2 regions of the Pseudomonas sp. FP603 genome follow, and region 2 is predicted to be linked to the other one. Evidence: riboswitches for the same ligand, from Rfam matches in the RefSeq annotation. Region 2 holds a riboswitch; the other holds the start of a gene.

Region 1 (8,378 bases), 2.1 Mb from region 2:
GGCTTCAGCGGTGCGGACGCGTTCGTCTTCCACCAACTGCTGAATCTTGCCGCGCAGTGCCCGGTCGCTGATGCGGATGAATCGCCAGGGCTGCATCAGGCCAACACTCGGGGCCTGATGCGCGGCTTCGAGCAGACGGCGCAGTAACTCGGGCTCGACGGTGCCGCCGCTGAAGTGGCGCATGTCGCGGCGTTCGCCGATGGCTCGGTAGACCGCAGCGCGTTCGGCTTCGGAAAAGGCGTTGTCCGTCATGGCCTCTTCGCGGGCAAGCCCGCTCCTACAGGGTTTAGGTGATCCAATGTAGGAGCGGGCTTGCCCGCGAAGGCGGCCTCACGGCCAGGCGCAAACAACGCGGCAATCGCCGATGGATTGGACGGAAAATAAAAGTGCACATAAGAAGCCGTCATCCGCCCCTCACGATAAACCGCCTCCGCCCCTCGCCCGCCATTGGGGCTCACGCCACGCGCAATCGGCTCAAGCTCGGTGCTGGTCAACGAGTGGTGATACGTGTGCCCACGCAGCAAACCTTCCGGCAACTCCACCGCCTGCAAGGCCAACGCGGCGAGACGCTTCTGCATCACCGCATCACCGGCCAGCAAGCCAACCAGTTCAGCGCGCGTGCCCTCGACATCGGTCAAGGAATCCAGCAGATACAGCATGCCGCCACACTCGGCCAGCAACGGTTTGCCCGCCGCGTGGTGAGCGCGGATCGCGTTCAGCATCGGTGTGTTTTGCGACAACGCCACATGGTGCAATTCGGGGTAGCCGCCCGGTAGATAAAGGCTGTCTGCCTCCGGCAACCCGGTGTCGCGGATCGGCGAGAAGAAAGACAATTGCGCGCCCATGGCCCGCAGCAGATCCAGGCTCGCGCCGTAGGTAAACGCGAAAGCTTCGTCCCGGGCCACGGCAATCCGCACACCGGCCAGCAACGGTTCGGCGGCGATTATTTCAGGCGCGGTGAATTCCACGGCCGGCGGTAAAGCCACATCGCAACTGCTGGCCAGTGACTCGGCCGCCGCATCGAGACGCAGGTCGAGATCATTCAATTCACTGGCCTGAACCAGACCGAGATGCCGACTTGGCAATTCAATGCCGGTCTCCCGGGACAATGCGCCGTACCAGCGCAAGCCTTCCGTCAGGCTGCCTTCGAGCAACTGCGCATGACGCAAGGTGCCGACCCGGTTGGCCAACACACCGGCAAACGGCAAGTCCGGCTGATAGCGTGCAAGGCCCAGGGCCAGCGCGCCAAACGTCTGCGCCATGGCGGTGCCGTCGATCACGCCGAGCACCGGCACACCGAAGTGCCGCGCCAGGTCGGCGCTGGACGGCGTACCGTCGAACAGCCCCATGACGCCTTCGATGAGGATCAGATCGGCTTCGCCAGCGGCCTCCCACAAAAGCCGTCGACTTTCTTGTTCGCCGACCATCCACATGTCGAGTTGATAGACCGGTGCACCGCTGGCGCGCTCGAGAATCATCGGGTCGAGAAAGTCCGGGCCGCATTTGAACACGCGAACCTTGCGCCCCTGATTGCGATGCAAACGGGCGAGCGCGGCGGTGACGGTGGTCTTGCCCTGACCGGAGGCCGGCGCGGCAATCAGTACCGCCGGGCAATGCCGGGGTTGATTCACAGCTCGACGCCTTTTTGCGCTTTGATTCCGGCCTGGAAGGCGTGCTTGATCATGCCCATTTCAGTGACGGTGTCGGCCAGCTCGATCATCTCTGGTTTGGCGCCACGACCGGTGACCACCACGTGCTGCATCGGTGGACGGGCCTGCAAGTCGCTGAGCACCTGATCGAGATCGAGATAGCCGTGCTTGAGGGCGATGTTCAACTCGTCGAGCACCACGAGGCCAATGGCCGGATCACGCAGCAATTCGCGGGACACCGCCCACGCGGCTTCGGCGGCGGCAATGTCACGCTGGCGGTCCTGGGTTTCCCAGGTGAAGCCCTCGCCCATCACATGAAAACGCACCTGCTCAGGAAAGCGCCGGAAGAACAGCTCCTCGCCGGTGCTGCTGCGCCCCTTGATGAACTGCACCACGCCGCACTGCATGCCGTGGCCCATGGCCCGGGAAAGCATGCCAAACGCCGAACTGCTCTTGCCTTTGCCGTTGCCAGAGAGCACCAGCAGCAAACCGCATTCATTCGGGGAGTTGGCGATGCGTTCGTCGATCACCGCTTTTTTGCGCAGCATGCGCGCCAGATGGCGTTCGTCACGATCGGGGGTATCAGTCATGGGGGAGCTCTCCGTTGAGGCTGGATAACGGCGGGCAGGCACAAGAATAGACGGCAAGAAGCCTGGCATCGCCCACCGTGATGCCGTTGGATGAATCAGGCCGGTCTCCGGGCTCATGAGCGGCTTGTGCCTGACTGCGCGCCTTCCCATGTCGACAGTCGACACAGTGGCTCAAGACGCAGCTTTTACTCATTTACCGTTGCGGGGGCAGCGCCGGGATCATGACTCTTCATCGCTTGAAGATAGTCACTCACCGGCTTCCCTGTTTCACTCTGTCGGCCACCGCCACAGAGCACCTGAAACAAGCCGCGAAGGTTAGAGGGTTGGGGGTGGAGCGTCAATTAAAGCCGGGACGCCGCTGAGCGAATAACTGCCATCGATCAATTAACTGACGCCAATCTTGTGCCACACTGTCAGCAGTGATATCAAAGAGCCACAACCTCACAACACAATAACAAGGGTGAGCCACATGCAAGGCATGATCATCAGCAATCCGAAGCTGGAATTCCTGCGACCGGTGCTGGAACGCTGGTTTGACTGTATCGACCGCTATAACGCTGTTCGCGGCGATAACGACACACCTTATTGGTACGACGAAAAAGCCAACCTCAGCCTGCTTTCCGCCGCGGCCTGGATGGCGGAAATGGTCACCTTGCAACAAACGTCGACGCGCAAGCAGAACGAAGAAGGCGAACGCAACGCCCGCGCCGATCTGTTTATCGCCAGCAGCGAAGAACGCGCGTATCTCCAGGCCACCCAGCGCTGGCCGCGGGTCAATAGCTTGAACCTGACTCAGGCATTGGCGGACATCACCAGTGACGCGAAGCGAATCAGCTACGCAAGCGATCTGAAACTCGGCTGCCTGTTCGTAGCGCCGCAAAAAGCTCAGCAGAGCGCTACCCCGGAAGAACTTCAGGACATGGTCGACGACCTGCAAAAGGAACACAGCTGCGCCGTGGCCTGGTATTTCCCATACGCCTACCGCAAGTTGCGCAATGAAGCCGGCAACTACCATCCAGGCATCGCTGTTCTGCTCAAGGAAGCCCGCGGCTGACCGGTTGAACCATCGAGCGTCTACGCTTCTCTATGATTACGTCAATGCATTCATAGGGAAGATCAGTAATGCGCAAACCCCAGCTCGTTTTCATCATCGCGCTCGCCGGAGGGCTCGCCGCCTGTGGTGAAACCTCCAGCCTGCAAGTCTCGGATGGCACAGGCCCCTCGCCCAAACTGCCAGAACCCAATAAAACCCTGATCCCGACGGTTAACATCGCCCCGGCGATCGGCTGGCCTGAGGGCAAGAAACCTGTCGCCGCGCCAGGAACTCAAGTGGCGGCATTTGCCGAAGGCCTCGAACACCCGCGCTGGCTCTATGTATTGCCCAACGGCGATGTGCTGGTGGCCGAAACCAATGCACCGGCCAAATCCGATGGCGGTATTCGTGGCTGGATCATGGGCAAAGTCATGGGCCGCGCCGGTGCCGGCGTCCCCAGCCCGAACCGCATCACCCTGCTGCGGGACAAGGACCACGACGGCGTCGCCGAAACCCGCACAGTATTTCTGGAAAATCTCAACTCCCCCTTCGGCATGACCCTGGTCGGCAAGGACCTGTACGTTGCCGATACTGACCGCTTGCTGCGCTTCCACTACGAAGACGGCGAGACAGCGATCAAGTCGCAGCCAATCAAAGTGGTCGATCTACCGGGCGGTACGCTGAATCACCACTGGACCAAGAACGTCATCGCCAGCAGGGATGGCAGCAAGCTGTACGTCACCGTGGGCTCGAACAGCAACGTCGGTGAAAACGGCATGGATCAGGAGGAAGGCCGCGCGGCGATCTGGGAAGTCGATCGCGCCACCGGCAGCCATCGGATCTTCGCCTCGGGGATTCGCAATCCAAACGGTCTGGCCTGGGAGCCTCAGAGCGGTGCACTGTGGACCGCCGTCAACGAGCGGGACGAAATCGGCAGCGACCTGGTGCCGGACTACATCACATCTGTGAAGGACGGCGGGTTCTACGGCTGGCCCTACAGCTATTACGGCCAGCACGTCGACATTCGCGTCGAACCGCAAAACCCTGATCTGGTGGCCAAGGCGATTGCACCGGACTACGCGGTGGGGCCACATACCGCATCACTGGGCCTGACATTCGCCGAAGGCAGCAAGTTGCCCGCGCCATTCACCCAAGGTGCATTCATCGGCCAGCATGGTTCGTGGAACCGCAAGCCACACAGTGGCTACAAAGTGATTTTCGTGCCGTTCAGCGCCGGCAAACCGGCCGGACAACCGGTGGATGTGCTCACTGGCTTCCTCAACGACGAGGAAAAAGCCATGGGCCGGCCGGTGGGCGTGGTGATCGATCAGCAGGGCAGCTTGCTAGTGGCGGATGATGTGGGGAACAAGGTGTGGCGCGTGTCGGCTGCTCCGTAACCACAACACACATCCCCTGTGGGAGCGGGCTCGCCCGCGATAGCGGCAGCCCAGACTACATCGATGTTGAATGTGCTGACGTCATCGCGGGCAAGCCCGCTCCCACAGGAGATCAGCGTTTACGAGCGCTCATGACAATTCAGGCTACGGATTATGTGCCAAATGCTCAGGTTGCAAGACGCGCTTGGCGCTCAGATAGGCTTTCTGCCAGTAAGCTTTGGACAAGCTATCCAGCTTGACCGTGCCGCCCGTGGCTGGCGCGTGGACGAAGCGGCCTTCGCCGACGTAGATCCCGGCGTGGCTGACCTGGGAGCCGCCATTGGTGGCGAAGAAAATCAGGTCACCGGTTTGCAGGCCTTCCTTGCCGACATTGGGGGCTTGCATGCCGATCATTTCGCGCGTGGAACGCGGCAAGGAAATGCCTGTGACATCGCGATACACATAACCGATCAGCCCGCTGCAATCGAACCCGGAATCCGGCGTGTTGCCGCCCCAGCGGTAAGGCGTTCCCACCAGACCCAGCGCGCGAAACAGCACGTCTTCTGCCGCAGGAGAAAAGGCTTGGGAAGGACCGAAAACAATCGGTGCGCGGACCACCGGCGCAGGTGGCGGTGGGCGGCTGGCGCAGGCGCTGAGCAGCGCTGCGAAGAACATGAGCGTGAGGCGGGCCGACATCGTCATAAGCAGAACATCCTGATCTGGCTGCGGCTTTTTTCTGCCGTAAAGACAGAAAAGAAAACCGCCTGCGCAGGACGCAGGCGGTTTGCCATCAATAATAGATCAGGATTCTAGCGGCTACGCGGCAAACTTCAAGTAAGACTTTAAGTTCGCCTTATAAACTGTCCGCTTACTTGCGTGCAGTGACGATAGGGGCTGCAGCCGGAGCCATTGCGAGTGCACGCTTGGCTTCGATGAAGGTCTTGCTCCAGTAGCTGTCGCCCAGGCTATCGATCCGGACACCACCGCTTTTGCGGCTGCTGGAGTGGATGAACTGGTTGTCACCCAAGTAGATCCCGGCGTGGCTGACACGACCGCGACGACCATTGGTGGCGAAGAACAGCAGGTCACCCGGCTTGAGGGCGCTGCGAGCAACCAGAGGAGCGTCAACGTTGATCATTTCGCGGGTAGAGCGCGGCAGGTTCATGCCGGCTTCTTCACGGAACAGATAACCGATGAAGCCACTGCAGTCGAAGCCGGCTTCGGAGGTACCACCGAAACGGTAACGGGTACCGATCAGGGACATGCCACGTTCGAGGATGCTGTCGGCCAGAACCGGAAGCTGGTACGACTTGCCATCGGCGAAGTCTGCCAGTTCTTTATCGGTGACCACCTCTTCCTGGAAAAGAACGGAAGAAGACTGCGCGGTAACTGAATTTGAAACCTGCTGTTTTGGCTCTTGCTGGGACACTGGAGAGTGGGCAGCGCAACCGAACAACAGGGTGACGAGTGCGAGAGGCACGAGGGGTGCGAAGCGATTTAGCATGGGCACGACCGTGGCTGATAGTTTCTAAAGAAGCCGAGACTATGCCCGCTATCAACCTCATTTGCAAATTCAATCGATCTTTATGTGACTTATCGGTTTCTCGTTTCCATCTAAGCGCTTAAGCCCGTTTTAGACGTTAGCGCAGCCTGCAACCGTGCAGGAAAGCGGATTTTCTGGCGCCTTTAATATGCCGAAACCCGCTAAAAACCTGAGCTTTACCAGCCCAATGTCTCTTTCAGGAACGGGATTGTCAGCTTGCGCTGGGCTTGAAGGGAGGCCTGATCGAGGCGCTCAAGCAGCTCAAAAAGTGCACTCATACTGCGGGTACCGCGGGTCAAAATAAAATGCCCGACTTCGTCAGTCAGGTGCAGGCCACGACGGGATGCACGCAACTGCAAAGCACGTAATTTGTCTTCGTCAGAGAGTGGGCGCATCTGGAAGATGAGTGCCAGTGTCAGCCGCGACTTGAGGTCTGCCAGCTTCACCGGCAGTTCGCGCGGGGATGTCGAGGCCGCGATCAACAGACGCCGACCGCTGTCACGCAGACGATTGAACAGATGGAACAGCGCCTCTTCCCAATCCGCCTTGCCGGCGACCGCCTGCAAATCATCCAGGCAGACCAGTTCGTACTGTTCGAGGTTGTCGAGAATTTCGATGCCGCGGTCCAGCAACTCGGCCAGCGGCAGGTACACCGCCGGCTCCCCCAGTTGTTCGAAGCGCAGACACGCCGCCTGCAACAAATGCGTGCGTCCTACCCCGTCCTTGCCCCAGAGGTAAATCAGGCTTTCCGTCCAGCCGGCGTCGGCTTCGCAGAGCCGCTCGACATAGCCGAGTGCAGCGGCATTGGCGCCTGGGTAGTAATTGATAAAGGTAGCGTCATCACGCAGACGCACACCTAGGGGCAGCTGAATCGGTTTCATGCTGACTGAACAGTTCCAAAGGAACCGTTAGTGGCCTCTGTGTAAAGTTTGCGAAGTTTATACCCGTGAGGCTGACCGCACAATGCGACAGACCACAAGCAAAATCAAAGGTTTGCGTTAACGTACTGGTTTTATGACAGTTTCTTTGACGGCGCATGTGACAGCCACGCGAGTGATACGGGCAAACCTGGCACGAAACCAGACTGCCCGCTACGAGCGATTAAAAACTTACAGCTCGGATTCCTCGACACCGCCGTAGATATCTGAATCCTTATACAAATCGTGTACGTGACGCACCAGCACCATGATTACCGCCGCCACCGGCAACGCCAGCAACACACCGGTAAAACCAAACAGCTCACCGCCGGCCAGGATCGCGAAGATCACCGCCACCGGGTGCAGGCCGATCCGGTCACCCACCAGCAACGGCGTCAGGACCATGCCTTCCAGCGCCTGGCCGACCATGAACACCGCGACAATACCGATCATGGGATACAAATCGCCACCGAACTGGAACAGACCGGCAATCAACGCCGCACCAATCCCGATGACGAACCCCATGTACGGCACGATCGCCGCCAACCCGGCAATCAAACCGATCAACAGCCCCAGCTCCAGCCCGACGATCATCAAGCCTGCGGCGTAGATCACGCCCAGGGCCAGCATCACCAGCAATTGCCCGCGCACGAACGCCCCGAGCACTTCATGGCATTCTCCCGCCAGGGACATGACGCGCTCTTCACGATCACGGGGCAGCAGGCTGCGGATCTTGGCCATCATCAGATCCCAGTCACGCAGCAGATAAAAACTCACCACCGGAATCAGCACCAGGTTGGCCAGCCAGCCAATCAGCGCAAGGCCCGAAGCCGTCGCCTGACTCAGTACCATGCCGACAACATCGGTGGTCTGGCCCATGTGCGCGCTGAACGCCGCCTTGAGCTTGTCGAACTTCCAGAAACCGTCTGATAACCCCATCTTCGATTGCGCCCACGGCACGGCGGTGTGCTGCAACCAGTCGAGCATCTGCGGCGCCAGTTCATACAAACGAAACAGCTGCTTGGCGAGCATCGGCACCAATACCAACAGCAACGCGGTGACGATCAATGTGAACAACGCGAACACCGCCACCACGCCCCAGGTCCGTGACAGACCATACTTCTCCAGCCGATCCACCAGCGGGTCGAACAGATAAGCCAGCAACAGCGCCACCAGGAACGGTGTCAGAATCGGGTGCAACAGGTAAACAAACGCGCAAAGCAGGACCACCCCACCGAGCCAGAACCAACGCCGTGTATCGGCCATGTAC
Region 2 (8,378 bases):
GCTACGAGAATCTTTGATTGAAAGCCTGAACACGCACTGCCGAACCCTTGTAGGAGCGACCTGTGGCGAGGGGGCTGCGGTGATCAGAGGATCATCGATCAGCGCATCTTTCCCGACAAAAATACTAGGACTTTGTCCGGCGCGATGATTGGCGTAAACTGCGTCCAAGCCTGCGAGGAGTTTCCATGACCGCTATTACCATTACCGACGCCGCCCACGATTATCTGGCTGATCTGCTCTCCAAGCAGAACACCCCGGGTATCGGCATCCGCGTCTTTATCACCCAGCCTGGCACCCAGTACGCCGAAACCTGCATTGCCTACTGCAAGCCGGGCGAAGAAAAACCTGAAGACACGGCGCTGGGGCTCAAAAGCTTCACCGCTTACATCGACTCGTTCAGCGAAGCATTCCTGGACGATGCGGTAGTCGACTACGCGACCGACCGTATGGGCGGCCAGCTGACCATCAAGGCGCCAAACGCCAAAGTACCGATGGTCAACGCCGACAGCCCGGTCAACGAGCGCATCAACTACTACCTGCAAACCGAGATCAACCCGGGGCTGGCCAGCCACGGCGGTCAGGTCAGCCTGATCGATGTGGTCGAAGACGGCATCGCGGTGCTGAAATTCGGCGGCGGTTGCCAGGGCTGCGGCCAGGCAGACGTCACCCTGCGCGAAGGCATCGAGCGCACCTTGCTCGAGCGTATTCCCGAGCTCAAGGGCGTTCGTGACGTGACCGACCACACGCAGAAAGAAAACGCCTACTACTAAGGTGTTCGCTGCGACATAAAAAAACGGTGCCCGTGAGCACCGTTTTTTTTTGATCGTTCCCACGCTCTGCGTGGGAATGCAGCCCGGGACGCTCCGCGTCCCAAGAGCGGACGCAGAGCGTCCATTGAGGCATTCCCGCGCAGAGCGTGGGAACGATCATCTCAGGGTCTGTAGAGGTGCGCATGCCCCGCGCGATACAACGACGACTCACTAAAGTGATCGCTGCCCAACACCCGGCCCACCAGAATCAGCGCCGTGCGGCGAAATCCCTTGGCTTGAACCTTCCCGGCAATATCCGCCAGCGTCCCCACCACCCAATCCTGATCCGGCCAGCTCGCCCGATGAATCACCGCGATCGGGCAATCGGCGCCGTAGTGCGGCAGCAGTTCGGCGAGGATTTTCTCCAGATGATTGACCCCCAAGTGGATCGCCATGGTCGCCCCATGCTGCGCCAGGCTACCGAGTTCTTCCCCGGCCGGCATCGCGGTCTTGTCGGCGTAGCGGGTCAGAATCACGCTCTGTGACACGTCCGGCAAGGTCAGTTCAGCACCCAAAAGCGCCGCACAAGCGGCAGTGGCGGTGACGCCAGGAATGATTTCGAAAGGAATGTCGAGTTCACGCAAGTAGCGAATCTGCTCGCCAATCGCGCCGTACAGGCTCGGATCGCCGGAATGCACCCGGGCCACGTCCTGGCCGTTGGCATGGGCGGTCTTGATCAACTCGATGATCTGTTCCAGGTGCAATTCGGCGCTGTTGACCACCTGTTCGGCCCGGTGACCCTCCAGCACGGCGGCGGGCACGAGGGAGCCTGCATAGATGATGACCGGGCAGCTACGAATCAGCCGCTGGCCTTTGACGGTGATCAGTTCCGGGTCGCCGGGGCCTGCGCCAATGAAGTAGACGGTCATCGTCGTTTCCTGTCAGAAAAAGGGCATGGGCACACTTCAGATGAAGATTGCTCATGATCGAAGGCGGGGATTATCGGGGATTTTACGCGGCGCTGGCCAATGCCAGGGTGGCCTGGGCGTATTTCTGTCGTGGAATCAGCAACTTTGCCGGTGCCTGAGCCAATTGTTCGGCCAGTGCCAGCGCGGCACTTTCCGCTACGCCGTAACAGCCGGTGCGTTCGAACGCGATGTCCGAGTGGTGGCTGAGTTGCGGTTCATAACCGGCCAATTGTTCGCTGCTGAAATACATCAGCGGCAACGCCAGTTGCTCAGCCAGTTCGATCAGGGCGGGTTCTTCGCGCTTGAGGTCGATACTGGCCAAGGCCTTGATCTCACGAAGCTCGATTTGATGGGCCTGTAACGCCTGATCAAGTAGCGCCCGCAGCGTGCTGACGGGGCAGCCGCGCTGGCAGCCCAGGCCGACCACCAAGGTCGGCGCTGCGCTGACGTCAGTCATGCGGAGTATTGGCCATCGCTTTTGCGGCGAAACAACCAGGCGCTGATCAGGCCTAGGGCCAGCCAGAACACCACGTTGGTCAGATGCGAAGCGATTTTGAATTGCGTTTCCAGGGCTTCCGGCGCCAGCATCGAATGGACTTCCGGTTGTGGCGCGCCGATGACGTGCGGGACGGCCAGAATCGCCACGCCGAGGATCTTCATCAGCCAGTGGCGGCTGAACACGATCAGCGCGATGCCGACAGCGGTGGAGGCGGCAGTACCAATCCACCAGATCTGCCGTTGCGCCAGATCCGCCGCGGCAGTGCCTGGCAGTTCAGGTGGCAGGCCGAGGGTTGGCGCCAGCACGAACGTCGCATAACCGGCCAGACCCCAGAGCAGGCCCTGAGAGGTACGGCGTGGAGCGCGCAAGGTGTAGAGACCCGCAAGCATCAGGGCGAAACCGACCGCTACCACCAGATTGCCGCCGGTGGTCGACAGCACGCGCTGCCAGCCGTCTTCAGGTTCCCAGGCTTGCGCATCGTGAGTGTGAGCGGTGACAGCACCCGCGGCGTGCTCGTGGATTTCAACAGCGGCCGGTTCGGATTTTTCGTAGGTCTCGGCCTGCAAAATCAGCGGGGCTACCCAGAAGCTTTGCAGCAGGGTCAGCAGCAGGGCGGCCAGCAGCCCGGTGAACCCTGCGGTTTGCGCAATACGCTTGATCATGTCAACAGGTCTCAATGGCACGGAAAGGCGGAGCTGTGACGGGTATCGTGCGCGGCGTTGTGCACCGCTTCGATGTGCGAGAAACCGGCGAAATACACAAGGCACGCGCCAAGGATCGACGCACAAAAAGCGGCGGTCAGGCGTTGGCTCAGGGTCGTGGTGGTGCTGGCGATGCTCTTATCGGTGTTGCTGCCGGTGCTGCTGATGATCGACATGGCGCTTCCCTCTGGTCTGTCAGCGGGTGAATAGAGCGCATGAAAACCTCCGCACGCCGGGGCACGCAGAGATTTCGAACAGCGCCCGCCCACCGCGGGTTTGTTATTCAGTGAACGTAAAAGTCACTTTGTGTTGCGGGCCGGTCTCCGGGCTCGCGAGGGGCAGGGCTAACGCCTGGACCTGCAAGCATCACCTTCCCATGCCGTATGACGGGCACAGTGGATCTGACGCTTCACTCGCTTACCGTTGCGGGGGCAGCACCGGACTGACATGGCTTTAGAGTAAAGCACATGATTCACCGGTTTCCCGTTTCACCCTGTGAAGGGCACCCGTAACAAGGCGTGTAGGAGAGCATGGGCGGGGGTTGGGCGTCAATTGGCAGGGGTTCTCAACTCGGAACCCGGTCGTCTGCATCGCGGGCAAGCCACGCTCCCACAAGGGAATGCGATCAACTGTGGGAGCGGGCTTGCCCGCGATGGCGTCATCCCAGCCGCCACAGAACGCGGCATGGACATTGACCCGCCCCCACACGATGCGTAGCCTTGCGCTTTCGAGGTTCTTCGGTGTCTGCCGAAGCTAAGAAGGGAACGCGGTCGATGCCGCGGCTGCCCCCGCAACTGTGAACGGTGATGTTCGCTGCCACGCCACTGCAAGCCCTGATCCATCAGGTTCGCGGGAAGGCGCAGCAAACGCCAGTCGAACGATTGGCACACCGTCAGCCAGGAGACCTGCCTCGAAACAGATTCTCACTTTCAACCGGGCGGGGTGATCCGGTGGCGAACTCTTCAGGCACGCGCGCCCGCGTTGCCAGTCGTCGTCCCGTATGCCCGCCACCTTGCCAAAGGGCATCCGATGAAAACACTGGCCAAACTCCCCGTCACCATCGTTACCGGCTTCCTCGGCTCGGGCAAAACCACCTTGCTGCGCCACATGCTCGACAACGCCCAGGGCCGCCGTATCGCGGTGATCGTCAACGAGTTCGGCGAGCTGGGCATCGACGGCGAAATCCTCAAGCAGTGCTCGATCGGTTGCACCGAAGAAGAAGCCAGCGGTCGCGTCTATGAACTGGCCAACGGCTGCCTGTGCTGCACGGTTCAGGAAGAATTCTTCCCGGTGATGCGCGAACTGGTCGCTCGTCGCGGCGACCTCGACCACATCCTCATCGAAACTTCGGGCCTGGCCCTGCCAAAGCCTTTGGTTCAAGCCTTCCAATGGCCAGAAATCCGCAGCGCCTGCACGGTTGACGCGGTGATCACCGTGGTCGACAGCCCGGCTGTCGCGGCTGGCACCTTCGCTGCGTTCCCGGATCAGGTCGATGCCCAGCGCAAACTCGACCCGAACCTGGACCACGAATCGCCGCTGCACGAGCTGTTCGCCGACCAACTGGCCAGCGCCGACCTGGTGATTCTCAACAAGGCCGACCTGATCAGCGCCGCAGACCTGGCCCGTGTGCGCCTGGAAGTCGCCGAAGAACTGCCGCCAGCGGTGAAAGTCATCGAAGCCAGCAGCGGTCGTTTGCCTCTGGACGTGCTGATCGGCCTCGGCGCCGGTTCAGAAGAACACATCGACAGCCGCCACAGCCATCACGATCATCACCATGAAGGCGAAGACGACCACGACCATGACGCGTTCGATTCCATCTCGATCGAGCTGCCCCAAGCCGACGAAAGCCTGCTGATGGACGCGCTGACGCAACTGGTGGTCCAGCACGGCATTCTGCGGGTCAAAGGTTTCGCGGCGGTGCCGAACAAGCCGATGCGCCTGCTGATCCAGGGCGTGGGCACGCGTTTCGACAAACACTTCGACCGTCAGTGGGGCGCCGAAGAGGCACGCACCACGCGACTGGTGTTGATTGGTCAGGCGCTGGACGCCGCCCAGCTCGAAGCGCAATTGCGCGCTGCGCTCAGCGTTTAAATCATGCACCTGCTCAGGACCCAGCCCGGCGGTTTCGTGTCGGATGACAACATTGCCGACCTTGGACAAACCCCCGCCGAGCTGGTGATCCTGTGCAGCGGTGATTCCAGCCTGGCGCTGCTCGCCGAAGCGGCGCAGCAGTTGCCCGACGATTACCCGAGCGTACGCCTGGCCAACCCGATGCAGGTGCAGAATCACGCCTCGGTCGATCTCTACGTCGACGAAGTGCTGCGCCACGCCAAGGTGATTCTGATCTCGCTGCACGGCGGCATCGCCTATTGGCGTTACGGCATCGAGCGTCTGGTGGAATTGTCCCAGCGCGGCGTGCAACTGATTCTGGTGCCGGGGGACGATCGCCCGGACCCGGAACTCAGTGACCTGAGCACCGTAACCGCGCAAGACCGCGACCGGCTCTGGCACTTCCTGCGTCAGGGCGGCATGGCCAACGCGCTCGACCTGTTTCGCTGCCTCGCCAATCGCTGGCTGGGCCGCGACTACCCATGGGCCGAACCGCAAACCCTGCCACGCACCGCAATCTACCATCCGCAAAAAAGCCCCGCTGAACTGAGCGATTGGCAAGCCGACTGGCAAGCTGATCAGCCGGTGGCGGCGGTGCTGTTTTACCGCTCGCATTTACAGGCGGCGAACACCGGTTTCATCGATATTTTCTGCCAGCGTTTGCAAGCGGCGGGGTTGAACCCGTTGCCGATTGCGCTGGCCAGCTTGAAAGAGCCCGGCTGCCTGACAGTGGTCGAGGAGCTGTTGGATGAAGTCGAAGCGGGGGTGATTCTCAACACCACCGGTTTCGCCCAGTCCAGCCCCGAAGCGCCGCACCTGCGGCCGTTTCGTCGCAACATCCCGGTCATCCAGGCAATCTGCGCCCAGGACAACGAGCCCGGTTGGCGTGCCAGCGAGCAGGGCCTCGGTCCCCGTGACCTGGCAATGCACATCGCACTGCCGGAGCTGGACGGGCGGATTATCAGTCGGCCGATCAGTTTCAAGGACCTGGCCTGGCGCAGTGAGCGCAGTCAATCCGACGTGGTCTGCTACCGGCCGCAACCGGAGCGCATGGATTTTGTCGCAGAACTGGCACGACGCTGGATCGATCTGGCGCGCGTGCCCAATGGCGAAAAACGCATCGCCCTGATCCTCGCCAACTACCCGACTCGCGACGGGCGCATCGGCAATGGCGTCGGTCTCGACACCCCGGCTGCGGCATTGAACATCCTGCGCGCCCTGCACGCCGAAGGTTATCCGTTGCCGGCCGAGTTGCCGGACAGCGGTACCGCGCTAATCCAGCAGTTGCTCGGCGGCGTCAGCAACGACCTCGACACCCTCGACCAGCGTCCCTGCCATCAAAGCCTCGCGCTGGACGACTACAACCTGATGTTCGACGCGCTGCCCGAGGCCAATCGCCAAGCGGTGCTGGAACGATGGGGGTCGCCCGAAAACGATCCAATGTTTCGTGGCGGACGAATGATGATTGCCGGTCTGCGCTTCGGCCTGACCTTCGTCGGCATTCAACCGGCCCGGGGTTATCAGGTGGACCCGAGCGCGGTGTATCACGACCCGGACCTGGTGCCGCCTCACGGCTATCTGGCGTTCTACTTCTGGTTGCGCAACACCTACGGCGCCCACGGCGTGATCCATGTGGGCAAACACGGCAACCTCGAATGGCTGCCGGGCAAAGGCGTCGGGCTGTCGGAAAATTGCTGGCCAGACGCGTTGCTCGGGCCGTTGCCGAACATCTATCCGTTTATCGTCAACGACCCGGGCGAGGGCGCCCAGGCCAAGCGCCGTACCCAAGCGGTGATCATCGATCACCTGATGCCGCCACTGACCCGCGCTGAAACCTACGGTCCGCTGCGCAATCTCGAATTGTTGGCCGACGAGTATTACGAAGCACAATTGCTCGATCCGCGCCGCGCCCGGGAGCTGCAACGCGACATTCTGCAACTGGTGCGCGACACGCACATCGACCGTGAACTGCAACTGGACGAGAAGCTCGACAGTGACGCCGACGCGGCGATCTGGTTGCCGCGTCTGGACACGTACTTGTGCGACTTGAAGGAGTCGCAAATCCGCGACGGCCTGCATGTGTTTGGCGAGTCGCCGGTCGGGCGATTGCGTATCGACACCTTATTGGCTTTGCTGCGTATTCCTCGCGGCGATGGCCGTGGGGCGCAATCGAGCTTGCTGCGGGCGCTGGCCAAGGCATTTGCGTTGGGGTTTGATCCGCTGGATTGCGCGCTGGCCGAGCCCTGGGGTGGACCTCGACCGGATGCCTTGTTATTGATCAGCGATGACGTCTGGCGCACAGCGGGGGATACCCGTGAACGTCTTGAACTGTTCGCCGCGCAGCTGATCGGGCAGATTTTGAATGCCGAGGTCGAACTACTGAGTCATCCGCAAGGCACGCTCCCACAGGAGGCAGGTTGGTCTGAAGTAAACGTCATCATCGACAGCCTGCGCGAAGTCGTCGCCCCACGCCTGGACGCCTGCGGCCCGGCGGAAATGCGCGGCTTGCTGGACGCCCTCAACGGTCGATTCGTCCCGGCCGGGCCTAGCGGCGCACCGAGTCGCGGTCGTCTGGACGTGCTGCCCACCGGGCGCAACTTCTATTCGGTGGACGTGCGCAACCTGCCAACCATCACCGCATGGCGCATCGGCTTCCAATCCGCGAACCTGATTCTTGAGCGGCACTTGCAGGATCATGGCGATCACCTGCGTCAGCTCGGCCTGTCGGTCTGGGGCACCGCGACCATGCGCACCGGCGGCGACGACATCGCTCAGGCCATGGCGCTGATGGGCGTGCGGCCGGTGTGGGCCACTGGCAGTCAGCGCGTCGACGACTTCGAGATTCTGCCGTTGAGCCTGCTGGACCGCCCGCGCGTGGACGTGACCTTGCGCGTCTCCGGATTCTTCCGCGATGCCTTTGCCAACCTGATCCGGCTGTTCGACGCCGCCGTGCAAGCGGTCGCCGCGCTGGATGAACCGGACGATCTTAACCCGTTGGCGGCCAAAGTCCGCGCCGAGCGAGAAGCGCTGCTGGAATCCGGTCTGGATGAAGACGCGGCGCGGCGGCAGGCTGGCTGGCGCATCTTCGGGGCCAAACCGGGTGCTTACGGCGCGGGCGTGCAGGGCGCCATCGACGGTCGCTTGTGGCAAAGCCGTGAAGACCTGGCCGAGGTTTACCTGAACTGGGGCGGCTATGCTTACGGCGGCTCCGATGAAGGCACCGCCGCCCGCGAACAGTTCGCCCAGCGTCTGAGCCAGGTGCAGGCAGTGCTGCAAAACCAGGACAACCGCGAGCATGACCTGCTCGATTCCAACGACTACTACCAGTTCCAAGGTGGCATGCTGGCGGCCG

The links. A riboswitch is a leader RNA that binds a small molecule or an ion and turns the genes downstream of it on or off. The one in region 2 is predicted to bind cobalamin.
Region 1: another riboswitch for cobalamin. It lies ahead of cobO (cob(I)yrinic acid a,c-diamide adenosyltransferase); the one in region 2 lies ahead of cobW (cobalamin biosynthesis protein CobW).

Annotation. Positions count from the first base shown of each region.
Region 1 is NZ_CP117431.1:4,976,662-4,985,039, forward strand. Features, by position in the region: gene bluB (5,6-dimethylbenzimidazole synthase) at 1-252, opposite strand, end outside; gene PSH65_RS22955 (cobyrinate a,c-diamide synthase) at 249-1,631, opposite strand; gene cobO (cob(I)yrinic acid a,c-diamide adenosyltransferase) at 1,628-2,239, opposite strand; cobalamin riboswitch at 2,320-2,554, opposite strand; gene PSH65_RS22965 (hypothetical protein) at 2,709-3,293, shown strand; gene PSH65_RS22970 (sorbosone dehydrogenase family protein) at 3,362-4,669, shown strand; gene PSH65_RS22975 (C40 family peptidase) at 4,814-5,350, opposite strand; gene PSH65_RS22980 (C40 family peptidase) at 5,517-6,152, opposite strand; gene hda (DnaA regulatory inactivator Hda) at 6,368-7,072, opposite strand; gene PSH65_RS22990 (AI-2E family transporter) at 7,301-8,374, opposite strand.
Region 2 is NZ_CP117431.1:2,909,738-2,918,115, forward strand. Features, by position in the region: gene PSH65_RS13590 (fatty acid cis/trans isomerase) at 1-17, shown strand, start outside; gene nfuA (Fe-S biogenesis protein NfuA) at 186-770, shown strand; gene cobM (precorrin-4 C(11)-methyltransferase) at 932-1,678, opposite strand; gene PSH65_RS13605 (cobalamin biosynthesis protein) at 1,761-2,174, opposite strand; gene PSH65_RS13610 (CbtA family protein) at 2,171-2,878, opposite strand; gene PSH65_RS13615 (CbtB domain-containing protein) at 2,890-3,093, opposite strand; cobalamin riboswitch at 3,214-3,442, opposite strand; cobalamin riboswitch at 3,631-3,845, shown strand; gene cobW (cobalamin biosynthesis protein CobW) at 3,947-5,008, shown strand; gene cobN (cobaltochelatase subunit CobN) at 5,012-8,378, shown strand, end outside.